One region of the Streptomyces boninensis genome, then DNA from elsewhere that is predicted to be linked to it. Evidence: riboswitches for the same ligand, from Rfam matches in the RefSeq annotation. Region 1 holds a riboswitch; the other holds the start of a gene.

Region 1 (7,324 bases):
GAATGTCCACCACCCGCACCATCCGCCGCACCGCCGCGAACATCTCGTCCGGCGGCGTCAGCCCGCCGTCCCCGTAACCGAGCGCCTCCGCCACCCCGTGGCTCGGGGTGGCCAGCGCCGGCGCCCCGGCCTCGGCGAAGGCGCGGGCGCTGGCTCCGTCCCACGGGCCCGGGAGGACCAGGGGGTCGCCCGGGGCGCGGTTGTGGTGCAGGGCGCGGAAGGTCTCGACGCCCTGGGCCGGGCCGCCGGTCATGCGTACTGGCCGGGCTTGTAGTGGCCGCCGGGGGTGCGGGCGGAGACGTTGATGCGGTTCCAGGCGTTGATCACCGTGATGATGCCGATGAGCTGGGCGATCTCCGGCTCGGTCCAGTGCTTCGCCACCCGCTCGTACACCTCGTCCGGCACATGGCCATCGGTCAGCACGGTCACCGCCTCGGTGAGGGCAAGCGCCGCCCGCTCCTTCTCGCTGAAGAACTCATCGGCCTCATCAAAGGCCGCGACCAGCGAGATCCGCTCCTCGGTCTCGCCGTGGTGCCGCGCGTCCTTGGTGTGCATGTCGATGCAGAAGGCGCACTTGTTGATCTGCGAGGCCCGCAGCTCCATCAGATACTTCAGCCCCGGGTCGATGCCCTCGCCGACCGCCTGGCTGAGGGCCAGGGTGGCCTTGTAGAGCTTGGGGGCTGCCTTGTAGACGTTCAGTCGCTGTGTCATGTCTTCACCGTAGGCGCCCGGCAGCCCAGGTGTATGGTGCAATTCCATGGTGTCTTCCTGGGCCAATTCGCTGGACCTTCATCTGGACGTACGGGGCCGTGGGCGGGGCTCCGGTGCCGCGCTGACCAGGGCTTTGCGGGAGGCGGTGCGGGGTGGGCGGCTGGCGCCGGGGGTGCGGCTGCCGTCGTCGCGGGCGCTCGCGGCGGACCTGGGCGTTGCCCGTAATACCGTCGCCGATGCCTACGCCGAGCTGGTCGCCGAGGGGTGGCTGACCGCGCGGCAGGGGTCGGGGACGCGGGTGGCGCAGCGGGCGGAGCCGCGGCGGGCGCGGGCCGGGCGGCCGGCGCCGCCGACGCGGCATCCGCTGAATCCGCCGGTCACGTACAACCTGATGCCGGGGCAGCCCGACGTCTCCTCCTTTCCGCGCACCGCCTGGGCCACCGCCACCCGCCGGGCGCTGGCCGCCGCGCCCAGCGAGGCCTTCGGCTATCAGGGGCCGGCCGGGCGGCCCGAGCTGCGGGCGGCGCTCGCGGACTATCTGGCGCGGGTGCGCGGGGTGGCTGCTGACCCGGAGCGGATCGTGGTGTGCGCGGGTTTCGCGCACGGGCTGCGGGTGCTGGCGCAGGTGCTGCACGGGTCCGGGGCGCGGCGGGTGGCCGTCGAGTCGTACGGGCTGCCGCCGCACCACGACATCCTGACCCGCGCCGGGCTGCGGCTCGCCGCGCTGCCGTACGACGACGGCGGTACGCAGACCGCAGGCCTGGGTGAACTCGGCGCGGATGCCGTGCTGATGACGCCCGCGCATCAGTTCCCGACCGGGGTGCCGCTGCCGCCCGAGCGGCGGGCCACGGCGGTGGACTGGGCGCGGGCGGCGGGCGGGCTGATCGTCGAGGACGACTACGACGGCGAGTTCCGCTACGACCGGCAGCCGGTGGGCGCGCTGCAGGGCCTCGACCCGGAGCGGGTGGTGTACTGCGGCACCGCCAGCAAGTCGGTGTCGCCGGCGCTGCGGCTGGGGTGGATGGTGCTGCCGCGGCGGCTGGTCGGGGAGGTCCAGGAGGTGCTGGGCGGGGAGACGGGCGTGGTCGGCTCCGTGGACCAGCTGACGCTGGCCGAGTTCATCACCTCGGGCGCGTACGACCGGCATGTGCGCGCGATGCGCATGCGCTACCGGCGCCGCCGCGACCGGCTGGTCGCCGAACTGGCCCGCAAGGCCCCGCAGGTCCGGGTCTCCGGCATCTCGGCCGGGCTGCACGCGCTGCTGGAGCTGCCGGCGGGCACGGACGAGAAGGCGGTGGTGGCGTCGGCCGCCCGCGAGGGGCTGGCGGTGAGCCACCTGGGGCTGCTGACGTACGCGCCGCCGCACACGCCGCGCAGCGCCGTCATCGTCGGCTACGCGACGCCGCCCGATCATCTCTTCCCGGGGGCGCTGGCGGCGCTGTGCCGGGCGTTGAACGCCTAGGCCGTCAGGCCAGCACCTCCCGCAGCTGGTCGAGGCCCCAGTCCAGGTCCTCCTTCGAGATCACCAGCGGCGGGGCGATGCGGATGGTGGAGCCGTGGGTGTCCTTCACCAGGACGCCGCGCGCCATCAGCTTCTCCGAGAGCTCGCGCCCGGTCCCGTACGACGGGTCGATGTCGACGCCCGCCCACAGGCCGCGGCCGCGGACCTCGCGCACCGCGCCGCTGCCGGTGAGCAGGCCGAGCTCGGCGTGCAGATGATCGCCGAGCTCGGTCGCCCGCTGCTGGAACTCGCCGCTGCGCAGCATCGCGATGACTTCCAGGCCGACCGCGCAGGCGAGCGGGTTGCCGCCGAAGGTGGAGCCGTGTTCGCCGGGGTGGAAGACGCCGAGCACGTCGCGGTCGGCGACCACCGCCGAGACCGGGACGACGCCGCCGCCGAGAGCCTTGCCGAGGATGTAGACGTCCGGGACCACGCCCTCGTGCTCGCACGCGAAGGTCCGTCCCGTACGGCCGAGGCCTGACTGGATCTCGTCCGCCATGAAGAGGACGCCGCGCGCGGCGGTCAGCTCGCGCACGCCTGCCAGATAGCCCGGCGGCGGCACCAGCACGCCCGCCTCGCCCTGGATCGGCTCCAGCAGGACGGCCACCGTGTTGTCGTCGACGGCCGCTTCCAGGGCCGCCAGATCTCCGTACGGGACGATCTCGAAGCCCGGCGTGTACGGGCCGTAGTCCGCGCGCGCCTCCGGGTCGGTGGAGAAGGAGACGATCGTGGTCGTGCGGCCGTGGAAGTTGTTGTCGGCGACCACGATATTCGCCCGGCCGTCGGGCACGCCCTTGACCCGATAGCCCCACTTTCGGGCGGTCTTGACGGCGGTCTCCACCGCCTCCGCGCCGGTGTTCATCGGCAGCACCATGTCCTTGCCGCACATGGCCGCGAGCTGCTCGCAGAATTCCGCGAAGCGGTCGTGGTGGAAGGCGCGGGAGGTGAGGGTGACGCGGTCCAGCTGGGCGCGGGCGGTGTCCAGCAGCCGCCGGTTACCGTGGCCGAAGTTCAGCGCCGAATAGCCGGCCAGCATGTCGAGGTAGCGCTTGCCCTCGACGTCCGTGACCCAGGCGCCCTCCGCCGAGGCGATGACGACGGGCAGCGGGTGGTAGTTGTGCGCGCTGTGGGCTTCCGCGGAGCGGATCTGGTCCTGCGTGGTCGTCGTCATGCTCTTCGGCTCCGTTCGGGATACGGCGGGAGTTGGAGGGGGTCCTTGTGGGACCCACTTCTATCGTGCGCTTCCGCGGCGCGGAGCAATCCTCGCGTGTGCGGCGCGGCATCCTGTGGCTTCGCCACGGAGTCCCCCGCTAGGCTGAGGGGGCGCGGTGACTGGCGTACGTGGAATCGACCACGGGGGAGCCGTGCGCGTCAGCGCGCAAGGTGCCGCCCGCCTGGGCACCCGGGGACCACAGCGATGCGACCCGGAGGTTTGATCCCATGCCCCTTGACCACCCCGCCCTCAGCGCCGCCGACCCGGAGCTCGCGGCGCTCGTAGCCGCGGAAGAGCAGCTGCAGGCCGACACCCTGCGGATGATCGCCAGCGAGAATTACGTATCGACCGCTGTGCTGGAAGCGACCGGCACCGTCCTCACCAACAAGTACAGCGAGGGCTACCCCGGCCGCCGCTACTACGAGGGCCAGCAGAACGTCGACCCGATCGAGTCCCTCGCCGCCGGCCGCGCCGCCGCGCTCTTCGGCGCCGACCACGCCAACGTGCAGCCGTACTCCGGCTCGCCGGCCAACCTCGCCTGCTATCTCGCCTTCGCCGAGCCCGGCGACACGGTGATGGGGATGGCGCTGCCGATGGGCGGCCACCTCACCCACGGGTGGGGCGTCTCGGCGACCGGGAAGTGGTTCAACGGCGTGCAGTACGGGGTCCGGGAAGACACCGGTCTGATCGACTTCGATCAGGTGCGGGACCTCGCCCGCGAGCACCGCCCGAAGCTGATCTTCTGCGGCGGTACGGCGATTCCGCGGACCATCGACTTCGCCGCCTTCGCGGAGATCGCCCGCGAGATCGACGCGGTGCTCGTCGCCGACATCGCGCACATCGCGGGTCTGGTGGCGGGCGGGGCGCACCCGTCGCCCTTCCCGCACGCCGACGTCGTCTCGACGACCACCCACAAGACCCTCCGCGGGCCGCGCGGCGCGATGCTGCTGACCAAGGAGGCGTACGCGAAGCCCGTCGACAAGGCCGTCTTCCCCGGCCTCCAGGGCGGCCCGCACAACCACACCACGGCCGCCATCGCCGTCGCCCTGCACGAGGCGGCGCAGCCGTCGTTCCGGGATTACGCGCAGGCCGTCGTCGCCAACGCGAAGGCCCTGGCCGGCGCGCTGGCCGAGCGCGGCTTCGACCTGGTCTCGGGCGGCACGGACAACCACCTGATCCTGATGGACCTGACCCCGAAGGACGTCCCCGGCAAGACCGCGGCGCGGGCCCTCGACCGGGCGGGCATCGTCACGAACTACAACACCGTCCCGTACGACCCGAGGAAGCCCTTCGACCCGTCAGGGCTGCGCATCGGGACGCCGTCCCTGACCTCCCGCGGCCTGACCACCGACCACATGGCGCAGGTGGCCGCGTGGATCGACCGCGGGGTCGCTGCCGCGAAGGCGGAGGACGAGGTGGCGCTCAAGGGGATCCGCGGTGAGGTGGCGGAGCTGATGGGGGCCTATCCGGCGCCGGGGCTGCCGGTCGCCTGACGGCGGGCGGGGGTGCTCAGCCGGGCGTCCGGCCCGTCCGGCGCCTGCTCGTCCTGCTCCGATACGTCGAGCAGCTCCCACCGCGAGTCGTCCCTGCCGGCCGTACGCGGGCGGCGCCGCAACGCGCCCCACACCAGCAGCGCGCCGGTCGCCGCGCCGGGCACTGCCCACCACCAGCCGGTGGCGGGGTCGGTGTCCGGGGCGGCGGCGCGCTTGACCGGGGCGGCGGCCGGTGTCCCACCGGTGCCCGAACCGGAGTGCAGCGCCGGGAAGTCCGGTGCCGTGCGGCCCTCGTCCGTCGACTTGCCGTCCACCTTCAGGCGGGCCAGCACCCGGAGGAGGCCCTCCGAGTCCGCGGCCGCCCGCCAGGTCACCTCGGGGCTGGCGTCGGTGGGCTCGCCGACGGTGCGCTGGATCAGGGGGCGGCCGTCGCGGGTGTCCAGGTAGATGCGGTCGACGCGCCAGACCTGGACGTCGTGGATCAGCCAGGTCGCGGTGATCTGGCGCCCTTCCTGACCGCCGAGTGCGGAGCGGGGCGGGGTCTTGGCCAGCTGGTGGGTGTCGTTGGCCGACTCGCCGATGTAGCGGGAGAGTTCGGCGTACGCGCGCGAGGACGCGTAGAGGGCGGTGGCCTGCGTGCTGCCGCCGTTGATGAGCGCGACGCTCGTCGGGCCGCCCGCGAGGGCGGGGACGGCGAGGGCGAAACCGATCAGCGGGGCCATGAGCAGCACCAGGGCGATACGGAAGAAACGGCGCATGGGGCACCTCCTTGCGGTGCTTACACCGCGCTTGGCGGGAAGGTTCCGCCCTTGGGGCGCCCGCCGCCCTCAGCGCGCCGAAGCCGCCACCCGCAGTGCTGTCCGCCGGTCCGCGATGCCCTCCAGCCGGAGCGTCGTCCTGCCGCGCTGCCAGAGGAGGGTCGGGCCGGCGGTGCGCACGGTGTGCGTGTACGCCTCGCCGCCCGGCTCGCGGAGCGGGACATCGAGGCGGTGGGCCCTCGCGAACCACAGTGCGGTCGTGCCGCGCACCGTCACCCACTCCGGCGGGATCGGCGAGGTCTTGCCCATCATCGGGTCGAGGCCCGCCCGGAACTCGTCCAGCCGTACGAGCGACCCGTCCTCCAGCCGCCAGCACACGGTCAGCACCCGCCGGTCCGCGGACACCGACGCGCCGGCCGGGCGCCCCAGCTCGGCGGGCAGCACGGGGCGGAAGCCGGCCCGGTCCGTCGCCGCGGCGGGCGTCAGGCTCGCGTCGCAGGCCGGCTCGCGCCCGTCCCCGCCGCTCGCCGCCGGGCCCGGCGATTGCGCCGACCCGTCCGGCGGCGCCGTCACCCTCACCTGCACCCCGCCGAAGCCGAACCAGTCCGCGACCTCCGCCCGCACCGGCGGCGTCAGCGCAAGGCCGAGAAGCACGGCGCACAGCAGCGCCACCAGCGCCCGCCACCGCGCCCGTGCCCAGCGGCGCATCCGTACGCCCCGGGTCGCCGCCGGCGCCGGCTCGTCCGCGATCGCGGCCAGCACCATCGCCGCGGTGGCGTCGGCCCGCTCGGCCCCGTACGACGGCAGGCTCGCGCCCAGCGCCCGCAGCTCGTCAGGCAGCCGGGAGGTCATGGCGCACCACCTCCGCCCTCGCCCAACTCCCGCCGCAGCTCCCGCAGCGCCCGGCTCAGCCGGGACTTCACCGTGCCGCGCGGGACGCCCAGCGCCGCCGCCGTCTCCGCCTCGTCGAGGTCCAGCAGGTAGCGGTGCACCACCACCATCCGGTGCGACTCGCGCAGCCCGCGCAGCGCCCGTACCAGCTCGTCCCGCCGCTCCGCGGACAGCGCGGCCGCCGCCGGATCCGCGTCCACGGCCGGCAGCTCGGGGCCCGTCGAACCGGACCCCGCCGGCAGGCCCTCGGCCACCGCCGCCCGCTCCCGCGCGGCGCGGTAGCGCGCGGAGGCGCGCATTGTGTTCTTGGTCTCATTCGCCACGATGCGCAGCAGCCACGGGCGGAAGGACGCGCCGTCCCGGAAGGAGCCGAGCGCGCGGTACGCCTTGATGAACGCCGTCTGCACCACGTCCTCCGCCTCGGCGCCCGCACCCAGCAGGACCGCGAGCCGATGTGCCAGCGGCGCGTGGGCGCGCACGAGCTCCGCGTACGCCTCGGCCTCCCCGCCGCGCACCCGGGCGACTATCCGCTCCTCGCCCCCGCTGATCGCACCCTCCTCGTCACCGCCTACGAGGGTCATACACCGGCGGCCCGGGTTCCGTTCCACACCTGAGAGAATGAGCGCATGGCCAACCGACGTCCCCGCACGCTGTCCGGCATCCAGCCGACCGCCGGCTCCTTCCACCTGGGCAACTACCTCGGCGCAGTCCGCCAGTGGGTGGCGCTGCAGGAGTCCCACGATGCCTTCTACATGGT
Region 2 (7,324 bases), 1.3 Mb from region 1:
GCGCGGCCGCCCTGTCGCTGGACTCGCGGCTGCTGGCGGAGCTGCTCGGGCAGGCGGAGCTGCGCGAGCTGCTGGACGCCGAGGTGCTCACGGAGCTGGAGCGCGAGCTGCAGTGGCGGACGGACGAGCGCCGGGTCAAGGACGCCGAGGGCGTAGCCGATCTGCTGCGACTGCTGGGCCCTTTGACCCCGGCCGAGCTGGTGGAGCGCGGCGCCGAGCCGGCCTGGGCAGAGGAGCTGGAAGGGGCGCGACGGGCCATCCGGGTCCGTATCGCGGGCGCTCCGCACTGGGCAGCGGTCGAGGACGCCGGACGACTGCGGGACGCGCTGGGCACCGCCCTGCCCGTAGGCGTCCCGGAGGCTTTCACGGAGCCGGTCGCCGACCCGCTGGGCGACCTGCTCGCGCGCTATGCCCGCACCCACGGCCCGTTCACCTCCCCGCAGGCGGCGGCGCGCTTCGGGCTCGGCGCGGCGGTGACGGAGGGGGCGCTGCAGCGCCTCGCGGCGGCGGGGCGGGTGGTCCAGGGCGAGTTCCATCCGGCGGGCATCGGCCAGGAGTGGTGCGACGCCCAGGTGCTGCGCCGGCTCCGCCGCCGTTCCCTGGCCGCGCTGCGCGAGGAGCTGGAGCCGGTGCCGCCCGCCGCGCTGGCGGCGTTCCTGCCGCAGTGGCAGCAGGTCGGCACCCGCGGGCTGCGCGGGATGGACGGTCTCGTACGCGCGATTGAGCAGCTCCAGGGCGCGCCGGTGCCGGCGTCCGCGCTGGAGAAGCTGGTGCTGCCGTCGCGGGTGGCGGGCTATACGCCGTCGCTCCTGGACGAGCTGACGTCGTCCGGCGAGGTGGTCTGGGCGGGCGCGGGCGCGCTGCCGGGCAAGGACGGCTGGGTCTCCCTGATGCTCGCGGACACCGCCCCGTTGCTCCTCCCGGAGCCGCACCCGCTGGAGACCACGCCGGTCCACCAGGCGGTGCTGGACGCCCTGGCGGGCGGCTATGGCCTGTTCTTCCGCCAGATCTCCGACCACGTCCGCCGCTCGCACCCGGACGTTACGGACCCGGAGCTGGCCGAAGCCATATGGGACCTGGCCTGGTCGGGCCGGCTGACCAACGACACGCTCGGCGCCCTCCGCGCGCTGCTGGGCTCCGGCCGTACCGCCGGCTCCACGGCCCACCGCGCCAAGCGGCCGACCCCGCGCGGCCGTTACGGCGGCCTGGCGCTGCGCGGCGGCGGGGCCGCCCGCCCGACCGCGTCCCGGCAGGGCCCGCCCACGGTCGGCGGCCGCTGGTCCCTGCTCCCGCCCCGCGAGCCCGACGCCACCCACCGGGCGCACGCCCTGGCCCGTACGCTCCTGGACCGGCACGGCGTCGTCACCCGCGGCGCGGTGGCCGCGGAGGGCGTCGAGGGCGGCTTCTCGGCGGCGTACCGCGTCCTGGCCGCCTTCGAAGAAACGGGCCAGGCCCGCCGCGGCTATGTAGTCGAGGGCCTGGGCGCGGCCCAGTTCGCGATGGACGGCGCCGTGGACCGTCTCCGCGCGCTGGCAGGCGGCCCGGGCCCGGGCACCAAGCCACAGACGGTGGTCTTGGCGGCCTCCGACCCAGCCAACGCCTATGGCGCGGCGCTGTCCTGGCCCGACCCACCGGAGGGCTCGACCCACAAGCCGGGCCGCAAGGCGGGCGCGCTGGTCGTCCTGGTCGACGGCGAGCTGGTGCTGTACGTGGAGCGCGGCGGCAAGACCCTCCTCGCGTGGGCGGAGGCCGAGGACCCCCGCCTGTCCGCGGCGGCGGAGGCCTTGGCGGCCGCGGCGCGCGAGGGCGCCCTGGGCACGAGGGTGACCATCGAGCGCACCAACGGCCGGTCGGCGCTGGACACGCCGCTGGGCGCGGCCTTGGAGACGGCGGGGTTCCATGCGACGCCGCGGGGGTTGCGGCTGCGGGCGTGAGGGGCCGGCGGTGCTGGCGCGCCCCGGGCCGTAGGTGGGCCTGGCGGGGCCGCCCCGGCCGGCTGCCGTGCCCCGGCCGCCCGGGCCGCCGCCGCGACCGCCTTCTGCCCTGGCCGACCGGGTCAGCCGGCCCGACCGAACCGGCCGACGCTGCCGCTAGGCGTGCCCGGCCCCCTCCAGCGCCGCGAAGACCGCGAGCGCGTCCCGTACGGCACCGACATCATGCGTGCGGATGTAGTCGACCCCCTGCAGCGCCGCGTACAACTCAGCGGCCAGCGTGGCCGGACCAGCCGTATCCGGCGAACTCCCGGTCACCGCCCGCAGAAAGGACTTCCGCGACGGCGACACCAGCACCGGCACCCCGAAGCGCTCCTTCAGCCCCCGCACCCGCGCCAGCGCCGTCAGCGACGGCTCCGGCGTGGACCCGAGGAAATACCCGAGCCCGGGATCGATGACCAGCCGCTCCCGCCCGATGCCCGCGGCCGCCAGCGCCGCCAGCCGCTCCGCGAAGAACCGCTCGATCCCCCGCCACACCGCCTCCGCATCCGTCGAAACCCGCGTCGCAGGCCCCACCCGCTGCACGGAGTGCATGACGACCAGCGTGCAGCCCGAAGCCGCCAGCGAGGCATAGCGCGCAGGGTCGGGAAAGCCCTGGATGTCATTCAGGACGAGCGCGCCCCGCCCCGCGGCGTACCGCTGCGTCTGCGGCAGATACGAGTCCACCGCTACCGGCACCCCCTCGGCCACCAGCCGCTCCAGCACGGGAGCCAGCCGCCGCCGCTCCTCCGCGGCATCCACCCGCTCCGCGTCCGGATGGCTCGACGCGGGCCCGAGCTCCACGAGATCGGCGCCCTGCGCCCGCAGCAGCCGCGCCTGCGCCAGCGCGTCATCGGCCGCGAGATAACGCCCACCGTCGGAGAAAGAATCCGCGGTGATGTTCACGATCCCCACCAGCCGCGGCATCGACCGCAGCCGCATCGCGGCACCCGGCACCGCACCCGCCACCGTCGCCCGCTCATCCTCCCGTACCGGAGGATCCACATACCGAATGGCCATGACCGCCCGCCTCCCAGCTCGCTAACCGGAAAGCCCAGGCGCACGGCACTGCGTCACGACGACGGGACCGCTCCCCGATGGTTGCACCCATCCGCACACGCCAGTCACGGCCCGCCATCACCCTAGCCGCAGCCGCCGGCTCCCCCCAGCCCCGCCCTGGTCACCCCGACCCCGCGGTCCCGTTCAAGTAAGCAAGCACCGCCCGCACCCGCCGGTTGTCATCATTCGACTCCGCCAGATCCAGCTTCGCGAAGATGCTGGTCGTGTACTTGCTGACGGCCCCCTCCGACAGGACCAGCGTCCGCGCGATCGCCGCGTTCGACCGCCCCTCCGCCATGCCGGACAGCACATCCATCTCCCGCGGCGTCAGCCGCCCGAGCGGCTCGTCCCGCGCATTGCTCGCCAGCAGTTTCGCGATCACCTCCGGGTCCATCGCCGTGCCACCCGCGGCCACCTGCCGCAGCGAGTCCACGAACTGCCGCGCCGCGAACACCCGGTCCTTCAGCAGATACCCGACCCCGCCCCGCCCGTCCGCCAGCAACTCCCGCGCGTACAGCTGCTCCACATGCTGCGAAAGGATCAGCACCGGAAGCTCAGGCCGCTCCCGCCGCGCCGCAAGGGCGGCCTGCAGCCCCTCGTCCGTAAAGGTCGGCGGCAGGCGGATATCGACGACGGCCACATCGGGCCGCTGCTCCCGCAGCGCCGCCAGCAGCTCCTCCCCGGACTCCACCGCGGCGCAGATCTCCATCCCGTGCGCCGTCAGCAGCCGCTCGAGCCCGTCCCGCAGCAAATACTGATCCTCGGCGAGTACGACCCGCATCCAGCCACCCCCTCCACGTCAGCAAGCGCGCGTCTTGCCCCGGAAATGCCGGGAGAACCACCGGTGCCGCCGCACGAGCATCGGCAGCCCGGCCAGCCCCAGCGCGATCATGGCGACCACGGTCGGCCACTGCCACGGCTCCGGCATGTAAAGCGCCAGGAACCAGGAGCGCCCCTCCCAGCCAATGATCAACTGTATCCCGGCGACCAGGCCTTGTGGCACGAGCGCGATCGGCACGACGACCGAGGCGATCGCGAGCTCCCAGAGCCACCGCTGGGACGCGGTGGCGCCGCGCTGCCCGGCAGGGGCCTCGTCGGCCCGCGCCCCACCCGCCGGCGCGTCGTACGGAATCTCGATCGACACCGTCGTGGGCCCGCCCGCAGGACTGCTCAGCGCCATCACCCCGTTGAACGGCACCAGCCGCCGCTCGATCCCCCGCAGCCCGCTGCCCCCCGCCGGATCCGCACCACCCCGCCCGTCGTCACCGACCACGACCCGCAAGGTCCCGTCCCGCTGCCACAGATCGACCTCCACCCGCCGGGCCCGCGCGTGCTTTGCGGCATTGGCAAGCGCCTCGGCGACCGCGAAGTAGGCGGCGGACTGCACGGGTTCGGAAAGCCGGTCAGGCAGCTCCGCCTTGACCTCCACCTCCAGCACGCTGTCCAGCGCCAGCGCCCGTATCGCATCGACAAGCCCGCGCTCGGCGAGCACCGGCGGGTGGATCCCCCGCACCAGCCCGCGCAGCTCCTGCAGCACAGTGGAGGACGACTCCTGCGCCTGCCGCAGCAGCGCCTTCGCGGCGGCGGGGTCGCTGTCGACGAGTTCCTCGGCGGCGGACACGGTCATCCCGAGGGCGACGAGCCTGGCCTGCGGCCCGTCGTGCAGATCGCGCTCGATACGCCGCACCTCGGCGGCCTGCCAGTCGGTCGCTGCGGTCCGCTTCTCGTCGAGCTCGATGACCTGCCGGGCGAGTACGGAGGCCTGCGTCGGCGCGAGCAGCGAACGCGTCCAGGAGGCATGCAGATCGAGCAGCCGCGGCCCGGCCCACACCCCGAAGGCGATGAGCGCGACACCGAGGGGCAGCCGGGCGTAGGCCTCCAGCTCCCACCAGGGCGGCACTGCGAGCCCGACCCCACCACAGGCGATGGCCACGAGCGGCAGCGCGATCATCGCGGCCCCGATCAACGGATCGCAGACCAGCCACAACGTGTCCCGCCAGGTCGCCGGATCCCCCGTCAGCCGCTCGAACCGCTCAATGAACTCCGGCGCCACCCGGCTCCGAAAGCTCACCCCCATGGCGTGATACCGCCCATCGGGCCCCTGCCGCACGGGCCCAGGCGCCGGCAGATACGGATCGGGCACCCGCTCCCCCGCCCACACGCCGCGCAGCCGGCGTGCGACGCGCGCGGTCATCCGGGCGTACGCGATCGCCCAGGGCAGCACGAACATCAACCCGAGCCCGTAGGTCATGGCGATCGCCACCACCATGACCACGGCGGCAGTCATCTCAATCCCAGCAAGCCCAAGCAACACGGCAGCCTGCACGGGCGCCCGCAAATACCGCCCCCGCCGCGCGGCTGCCTTACTCCCCGATCCCGTCATGCGAACGATTGTGACCGCTCCCGCCACCCCGACACTGCCCCCGCAGCCCCCGAGCCAAGGTGGGCCTAGCCCCACCCGCGACCAGGCGGACCTGCAAAATGGACGCATGCCCGAAGGCGACACCGTCTACCGCGCCGCCCAGCGCCTCCACCAAGCCCTGGGCAACCACCGCCTGACCAGGTGCGACCTCCGCGTACCCAAGCTCGCCACCGCCGACCTCACCGGCCGCCTCGTCATCGAGACAGCCTCCCGAGGCAAGCACCTCCTCACCCGCATCGAAGGCGGCCTCACCCTCCACTCCCACCTCCGCATGGACGGCGCCTGGCAGATCTACGCCGAAGGCGATCGCTGGCGAGGCGGTCCCGGCCACCAGATCCGCGCCATCCTCGGCAACGACCACCACACCGCCGTCGGCTACCGCCTCCCCGTCCTGGAACTCCTCCGCACCACCGACGAAGACCAGGCCGTAGGCCACCTCGGCCCCGACCTGCTCGGCCCGGACTGGGACCCTGACGAAGCCGAGCGCCGCCTCCTCGCCACCCCCGACCGCCCCCTCGGCGAGGCCCTCCTCGACCAGCGCAACCTCGCCGGCATCGGGAACGTATACAAATCCGAGCTCTGCTTCCTCATCCAGACGAGCCCATACGCCCCCGTCTCCGCCGCCCCCAACCCCACCCGCCTCATCGAGCTGGCGAAGAAGCTCCTCGAAGCCAACAAGGACCGCCAGGCCCGAGTCACCACCCCCAGCGCCCGCCCCGACCGCCGCCTCTGGGTCTACGGCCGCGAGGGCAAGCCCTGCCACCGCTGCAGAACGCCCATCCGCAAGGCCGAACAGGGCCAACCCCCGGCAGACCGCGTCACCTACTGGTGCCCGACCTGCCAGCCCACCGTCCAGTGACCACCCCGACAACCACTCGCCGCATTTATTGACGCCCCGTCAGATCCAGTCGTACGGTCCCACCCATGCCCGTACCGGCGTACGACCTCACCGGCCGCTCCATCCTCGTCACCGGCGCCGCAAGCGGCATCGGCCGCGCCACCGCGCTGCTCCTCGCCCAGGCAGGCGCCACGGTCCACTGCGCCGACCTGGACGAAAAGGGCCTCGACGAAACCGTCGCCCAGGCAACCGAAGCAGGCCAACCAGCCCACCCCCACCCCCTCGACGTCACCGACCGCGCCCAGGTCCGCAAGGCCGTCCAAGCCGCCGCCCCCCTCCACGGCCTCGTAGCCGCCGCCGGCATCATGCACCGCTCCACCGTCGTCGATACGGACGACGCCGACCTGGACCGCCTCTGGGCCGTGAACTTCAAGGGCGTCCTGCACGCCTGCCAGGAGGCCACGCTCGCGATGACGGAGCAGGGCGGCGGCGGGTCCATCGTCACCCTGGCCTCCGGCGCCGTGGACTCCGGCACCCCGCAGCTGCTCTGCTACAGCGTCGCCAAGGCCGCCATCGTGCAGCTCACCCGCACGCTGGCCGCCGAGGCCGGGCGCCGGGGCATCCGCGTGAACGCCATCGCCCCGGGCTGGATCCGCACCCCCATGACCACCCGGGACAGCGCCGAGGCGCAGGCCCAGACCGAGGACCTGATGGCCCGGATGTCCCCGCTGGGAAGGGTCGGCACCCCGGAGGACGTGGCCCACGCCGCCCTCTACCTGCTCTCGGACGCGGCCACCTTCACCACCGGCCAGATCCTCCGGCCGAACGGTGGGGTCGCAATGCCGTGGTAACCCAGTAAACCGGTAAACCCCAGACCGACCCCTAGGCACGCCTATGCGCGCCCCAGGCACGCAGAAGCCCGGCCCCAAAAGGGACCGGGCCTCCAAGAAGCTTCGAATACGACCCTCAGGCCGCCACCACGTCCACGGCCTCCTTCGGGGCCTTGATCGTGACGCGGTCGTCCGGCATCCCCGT

The links. Region 1 has a riboswitch for ZMP and ZTP ahead of glyA (serine hydroxymethyltransferase). Riboswitches for the same ligand answer to the same signal wherever they lie in the genome.
Region 2: another riboswitch for ZMP and ZTP. It lies ahead of folP (dihydropteroate synthase); the one in region 1 lies ahead of glyA (serine hydroxymethyltransferase).

What each region holds. Positions count from the first base shown of each region.
Region 1 is NZ_CP183837.1:5,943,295-5,950,618, forward strand. It holds gene ACNNMR_RS27295 (isocitrate lyase/PEP mutase family protein) at 1-253, opposite strand, end outside; gene ACNNMR_RS27300 (carboxymuconolactone decarboxylase family protein) at 250-711, opposite strand; gene ACNNMR_RS27305 (PLP-dependent aminotransferase family protein) at 758-2,173, shown strand; gene rocD (ornithine--oxo-acid transaminase) at 2,178-3,383, opposite strand; ZMP/ZTP riboswitch at 3,531-3,619, shown strand; gene glyA (serine hydroxymethyltransferase) at 3,653-4,918, shown strand; gene ACNNMR_RS27320 (hypothetical protein) at 4,888-5,676, opposite strand; gene ACNNMR_RS27325 (hypothetical protein) at 5,746-6,528, opposite strand; gene ACNNMR_RS27330 (RNA polymerase sigma factor) at 6,525-7,148, opposite strand; gene trpS (tryptophan--tRNA ligase) at 7,194-7,324, shown strand, end outside.
Region 2 is NZ_CP183837.1:7,264,045-7,271,368, reverse strand. It holds gene ACNNMR_RS33180 (ATP-dependent helicase) at 1-1,934, shown strand, start outside; gene folP (dihydropteroate synthase) at 2,091-2,897, opposite strand; ZMP/ZTP riboswitch at 3,016-3,108, opposite strand; gene ACNNMR_RS33170 (response regulator) at 3,151-3,810, opposite strand; gene ACNNMR_RS33165 (sensor domain-containing protein) at 3,829-5,412, opposite strand; gene ACNNMR_RS33160 (Fpg/Nei family DNA glycosylase) at 5,519-6,310, shown strand; gene ACNNMR_RS33155 (SDR family NAD(P)-dependent oxidoreductase) at 6,376-7,140, shown strand; gene ACNNMR_RS33150 (helix-turn-helix domain-containing protein) at 7,256-7,324, opposite strand, start outside.